2 regions of the Pectobacterium artocarpous genome follow, and region 1 is predicted to be linked to the other one. Evidence: predicted binding sites of a transcription regulator. Region 1 holds the regulator's gene; the other holds the start of a gene.
The links. Region 1 encodes Fur, which represses iron uptake genes when iron is present. Its sites were predicted from a motif close to ATAATAATGAGAACNACTATCAA; they were not measured.
Positions count from the first base shown of each region.

Region 2: a site for Fur is predicted at 1,349-1,371, ahead of ACKQAD_RS11120 (TonB-dependent receptor domain-containing protein). Genes of this name have one in related genera too.

Region 1 covers NZ_JBJXVK010000006.1:149,831-153,265, reverse strand. Annotated here, with positions in the region: gene nagE (N-acetylglucosamine-specific PTS transporter subunit IIBC) at 1-58, shown strand, start outside; gene glnS (glutamine--tRNA ligase) at 233-1,891, shown strand; gene fur (ferric iron uptake transcriptional regulator) at 1,954-2,403, opposite strand; gene fldA (flavodoxin FldA) at 2,732-3,259, opposite strand.
Region 2 covers NZ_JBJXVK010000015.1:10,234-13,668, forward strand. Annotated here, with positions in the region: gene parC (DNA topoisomerase IV subunit A) at 1-1,097, opposite strand, end outside; gene ACKQAD_RS11120 (TonB-dependent receptor domain-containing protein) at 1,485-3,435, shown strand, end outside.

The sequences.
Region 1 (3,435 bases):
TGGCACACAGGCTGAATCGATAGCGACCGCGCTGAAAGCGGAACATAACAAGGCGTAATATGACGGCGTTATATGTTTAACGTGCTGTTGTGTCGATGAAATAGATAGGGCGAGATAGCAATCTCGCCTTTTTTTTCGTTATGAATAATTAAATGAAACTAACGGTTGTTTCCCAGCGTAGCTTGTTGGATCATTGTCGGTTATACGTCGTTTTAGCATTGAGGAATGAAGAATGAGTGAGGCTGAAGCCCGCCCAACCAACTTTATCCGTCAGATTATCGATGAAGATCTGGCGTCCGGTAAGCATGACCATATTCAGACGCGTTTCCCGCCAGAGCCGAACGGCTATCTGCATATTGGGCATGCCAAGTCTATTTGCCTGAATTTTGGTATCGCGCGTGACTATCAGGGGCAATGTAACCTGCGCTTTGACGACACCAACCCGGTAAAAGAAGATATCGAATACGTTGAGTCGATCAAACGTGACGTCGAGTGGCTGGGTTTTTCATGGAGCGGCGATGTTCGCTATTCTTCTGATTATTTCGATCAACTGCACGCGTATGCGGTTGAGTTGATCGGTAAAGGGCTGGCTTACGTTGATGAACTGACGCCCGAGCAGATCCGTGAATACCGTGGTACGTTGACGGCGCCGGGCAAAAACAGCCCTTACCGCGACCGTACCGTGCAGGAAAATCTGACGCTGTTTGAAAAAATGCGCAACGGGGGATTTGCGGAAGGTACGGCCTGCCTGCGTGCAAAAATCGATATGGCATCGTCCTTTATCGTAATGCGCGATCCGGTGCTGTACCGTATTAAATTTGCCGATCATCACCAGACGGGTAACAAGTGGTGCATCTACCCGATGTATGACTTTACCCACTGCATTTCCGATGCGCTGGAAGGGATCACGCATTCGCTGTGTACGCTGGAATTCCAGGACAACCGTCGTCTGTATGACTGGGTGTTGGATAATATCACCATTCCTTGCCATCCGCGTCAGTATGAGTTCTCTCGCCTGAATCTTGAATACGCGATTATGTCCAAGCGTAAGTTGAATCAACTGGTTACGGAAAATGTCGTTGAAGGATGGGACGATCCACGTATGCCGACTATCTCTGGTCTGCGTCGTCGCGGTTATAGTGCGTCTTCTATCCGTGAATTCTGCGTGCGCATCGGCGTCACGAAACAGGATAACAACGTGGAAATGGCCGCGCTGGAATCCTGCATCCGCGACGATCTGAATGAGAACGCCCCGCGCGCGATGGCGGTGTTGGATCCGGTCAAAGTGGTGATCGAGAATCTTCCAGCCGGGCATGAAGAGTTTGTCACGATGCCAAACCATCCGAACAAGCCAGAAATGGGCTCACGTCAGGTTGCATTCAGCCGCGAAGTTTACATCGATCGCGCTGATTTCCGCGAAGAGGCCAACAAACAGTACAAGCGTCTGGTGTTGGGTAAAGAAGTGCGTCTGCGTAATGCCTATGTGATCAAAGCCGAGCGTATTGATAAAGATGAGCAGGGCACCATCACCACGATCTACTGTAGCTATGATGCGGAAACGCTGAGCAAAGATCCGGCTGATGGCCGTAAAGTGAAAGGTGTGATCCATTGGGTTTCTGCGGCACACGCGGTGCCAGCGGAGTTCCGTCTGTACGATCGCCTGTTTAGTGTGGCAAACCCTGGCGCAGCGGAGGACTTCCTGTCGACGATTAATCCAGACTCACTGAAGATTACGCAAGGTTTTGTAGAAGCGAGCCTGGTGCAGGCGGAAGCAGAGAAAGCGTATCAGTTTGAGCGCGAAGGTTACTTCTGTGCCGACCGCGTTTACTCCAGTGCAGAACATATGGTGTTTAACCGTACGGTTGGACTGCGTGATACCTGGGTAGGCTAACGCCACCAGTAAGAAGACAAAAATAAAACCGCCTCGGCGGTTTTATTTTTTATGCGGTCGATTTATCGTGTTGATTCGTGCAGGGTTTCATCCTCGCGGCAATCCCCTTCACTGCAATGCCCATAGAGATACAAACTGTGGTTGGTCAGTTTAATGCCGTGTCTTTCTGCGATCTCGCGTTGGCGTGCTTCGATAGATTCATCGCGGAATTCAATGACTTTGCCACAGTCGAGGCAAATTAAGTGATCGTGATGATGCTGCTGTGTCAGTTCGAAAACGGATTTACCCCCTTCGAAGTTATGACGAGTGACGATGCCCGCATCATCAAATTGGTTGAGTACGCGATAGACGGTAGCAAGACCAATCTCTTCGCCCATATCAATCAATCTCTTATATAAATCTTCCGCACTGACGTGGTGACAGACAGGATCCTGTAACACTTCCAGAATTTTCAGTCTTGGAAGAGTGACTTTCAGGCCGGCCTTCTTTAATGCGATATTGTTGTCAGTCATGCGGGTTTAGTCCTGTTGCTTACTTATCAATGGAGGCTGCCTAGCCTATGACATCGGTCGGCGCAAAAATGTAATAGCGTCCCAATTATAGAACCGCACATACAAAATGAAAACAAGGGAATGTTAACAATATTGTCCCCATTCACACTACTGGTATATAACGCAATCCGTTGTTGATGAATGAGGAAATGGTGAAGCACATATAAAACCGATGGGATTATTGTACAGGTTTACTGATAGAAGTTAAAAAAATGTATCAATTATTATGAAAGATTTTACCTATCAATGTTATTTTGGCTCTGATAGTGATTATCAGAGCCAACGTGGTTTACCCAACCAGCTCTTTCAGATTCAGTTCATCGCTGATCTGTTTCACCCACGTTGTTACGCGTTCGCTGGTCAGTTCAGGCTGACGGTCTTCATCGATAGCCAGGCCGATGAAGTGATTGTCGTCGGCGAGCCCTTTAGAGGCTTCAAAATAATAGCCTTCTGTTGGCCAATGGCCGACAATCGTCGCGCCGCGAGGCTCAATAATGTCACGAATGGTGCCCATGGCATCACAGAAGTATTCTGCATAGTCTTCCTGATCGCCACAGCCAAATAGGGCAACCAGTTTCCCAGTGAAATCAATTTCTTCCAGTGAAGGAAAAAAGTCATCCCAATCACACTGAGCTTCACCGTAATACCAGGTTGGAATACCTAGCAGCAGGATATCGAAACCTTCAAGGTCCTCTTTGCTGCTTTTGGCGATGTCATGAACATCCGCAACGTTGGTGCCTAACTGCTGTTGGATCGTTTTGGCGATGTTTTCAGTGTTACCAGTATCACTGCCAAAGAATATTCCGATGAGTGCCATGAATTGAATAACCTCTTGATTCCTAATGGTATGGTGTAATGTTTCACCCACTTATCCATTAATAATAACAGACACTCACATCAGGAGAAACTCGTATCGGTAAGGAGGCGTAAATCAAGAACATATGAAATGCGGAGGGCAGTAAAAGAAACGAAGCGTATCCCTGCTGAGGCCAA
Region 2 (3,435 bases), on a different contig from region 1:
AATCGACGGCACACGGTATCGCGACGGAATACCAGCCACTCGCTCAGGATCTCGACCAGCCCTTTCACGCCAGGACGACCATCCAGACCGATCATGTTCATATTAACGCGATAACTCTTTTCGAGATCGGTGGTGGCGAACAGATGGTTCATCACCTGATCCAAATCGATGCGGTTCGAACGCGGCACCAGCACCAGACGGGTCGGGTTCTCGTGATCGGATTCATCACGCAGATCGTCGATCATCGGCAGCTTCTTCGCACGCATCTGGCTGGCAATCTGCTCCAGCACTTTGGCGCCGGAAACCTGATGCGGCAGGGCGGTAATGACTACTTCGCCGTCTTCTTTTTTCCAGACGGCGCGCATACGCACCGAGCCACGGCCATTCTGGTAGAGTTTGCGCACTTCATCACGTGGCGTGATGATTTCGGCCTCCGTTGGGAAATCCGGCCCCTGCACATGCTGCAATAACTCGTCCAGCGAGGCCTTTGGATTTTCCAGCAGCATTACCGCAGCAGCAGCGACTTCACGCACATTGTGCGGCGGAATATCCGTTGCCATGCCGACGGCGATCCCGGTGGTGCCGTTCAGCAAAATATTCGGCAGACGCGCAGGCAGCATCTTCGGCTCTTGCATCGTGCCGTCAAAATTCGGGGTGTAATCGACCGTGCCCTGCCCTAACTCCGACAGCAGGATTTCAGCGTATTTGGACAGCCGCGATTCGGTGTAACGCATGGCGGCGAAGGATTTCGGATCGTCTGGTGCCCCCCAGTTCCCCTGACCATCCACCAGCGGATAGCGATAAGAGAACGGCTGCGCCATCAGCACCATCGCTTCATAGCAGGCGCTGTCGCCGTGCGGGTGGTATTTACCCAGCACGTCACCCACGGTACGGGCAGATTTTTTAAACTTGGCGCTGGCATTCAGTCCCAGTTCGGACATCGCATACACAATGCGACGCTGCACAGGCTTCAGGCCATCGCCAATGAACGGCAATGCCCTGTCCATGATGACGTACATGGAATAATTCAGGTATGCATTTTCGGTAAACGTGCTCAGCGCAAGGCTTTCTGCGCCGTCATGAGTCATCTCACTCATTTCTCTCATTTCCTTCACATCGCGGCGCGATGGTTACGCTTTCCGGCACGCCATAGCGGCGGCATGTTTGGCGGGAATAGTACCTTATCTGATGAGGTGATGTCACAGGGAACAATCTCGCAGAGAACCGTGTCGCTGCTCCACACTGACGATGGCTGATGTAAATCCGATGGCGGCATCGATCGCCACTACACCGTTTCATTAAGAATTATTCATCATCGTTGCAACAACAAATGATAATGCTTAGCATATTGATAATAATTATCATTTCCATGCGATAATTAATGTTATTCGACGTCTTGCATTTCCTTTGCAGACGTTAGCTACCAGCACGCCCTATTTCCCCAACGCCGCTGGCCAGAACAACCCTTATAGCAGAGTATCATTATGTTAATTAACAAGAATTTAAATAAAATTCTTCTCACCGGCATCTTGACTGGCGTCGCGCTGAACAGCATGGCAGCGGATAGCACCACGGGCAACAACGCACTCAGCGAGAAGAATCAGGATAATTCCGCGGCGAAAGCGGAACAAACCGACGATGTGATGGTCGTTAACTCACCAAAAATCGAGAAAAAAGCGGGTTCGAGCACGACGCTGACGGCCGCAGGCATGCAGAGAGAAGGCGGCAATAATTTTGGCACCATCATGCGTTACCAGCCCCTGGTGAGCGCAACAGGTACCAGCGGTGGCAGTAACACAGGGAAGAGCGGCTTCGACCGGGGTGGGTACACGGGCTACAACATTCGCGGCATTGAAAGCAACCGAGTGGCAATCGATACCGATGGCATCGCGCTGCCCAATGCCACAGGCCGCAGCTACGCCAGCCGTGCCGGCTTCAATACGTTCGGTATGGGACGCGACTATATCGACCCTTACCTGTACAGCAGCGTCGAGATTGAGTCAGGCGTCACCTCCGCCGAAAATACGATCAATGCACTCGGTGGCAGCGTCTCCTTCCGCCCTAAATCTGCCGATGATTATCTCAAAGCAGGCAAGCAGGACTACTTTGGTCTTCAGAGTGATTTTGATTCCGCCAACCATGGTTGGCATAACGGCATCACCGCCGCAGGCGGTGATGCCGAGCTGCGTGGCGTTGTCGTACTCAGCCGTCGTGACGGCCAGCAGACGCGTAATAACAGTGACGAGATCGCCGCTTACCCCGCCAACTGGCACTCTAACGCCATTTTGGCGTCCGGCATTTGGCAGGCCAACAACGAGCATCAACTCACCGGAACGCTGGATTACTACCACAAAACCAACCACACCCATTATGACTACTGGGGTAATCTGCCAAGCGGCAACAACACCATTTACGGCACAGCGCAACAGAGCAGCGAGACACGCCGCTGGACCGCCAGCCTGAAAGATCGCTGGACGCCCGTTAACAATACGCTGGTCGATTTGGTTGATAGCCGCATTTACTTCCAAAACAGCGAATCACACGACAATACCTGGCTGCCGGCAACCACAGGGATGGCGGCGGCGGATAGCCACCGGGTCTATTCCGACTACAACGTCACCACCTATGGATTCGACACCCATATGGTGAAAAGCTGGGATCGTCACGAGTTCAGTTGGGGTCTGAACGCCAGCCAAAGCAAAACAGAACGCCCGTTCAGACAATCGCCTAACCAAACCGGTGCCAATAACATCATGCAGCCAGAAGCCGATAGCGACAGCTACACCGTTGGAGGCTTCGTGCAGGATACGGTGACTTGGGATCTGGCGGGGCACGCCTTCTCGGTTGTTCCTGCCGTACGCGCCATTCATCAACGTACCAAACCGACCAATACGGTTCGTCTGAGCGGCGACGGCAGCGTGATCAATGAATCTGATGTCAACAAGCTGTACGGTAAAGCCAACAGTGATACGCAAGTTCTGCCGTCTCTGAGCTTCCTCTACGACATCACCCCAACACTGACAACCTATGTGCAGTACCGTCGTGGGGCGCAGTTCCCGGATGCCAGCCAGCTTTATGGCAGCACCAACCTGGACGCCAACTATGCCGGCCCCTTCCAGTACGCTTTTATCGGCAACAGCGACCTCAAAACAGAGACCAGCAACAACGTCGAATGGGGCTTAAAAGGTGAAGCAACGGAGGGAATTACATTCCGTACCGCGCTGTTCTACAACACGTATAAGAATTTTATCGCCAACACCCGCTACCGTCGTAGTGCTAACCCCGATAAATTCACCAATGTGCCAAGTAACATCAATACGATATATCAAGCAGAAAACCGCGATAAGGCGTATATCTACGGTGGCGAAGTCAGCAGCAAAATACAGTTAGGCACCTGGTTCCCGTCCGTTGATGGGCTCAGCACCACGCTGGCGT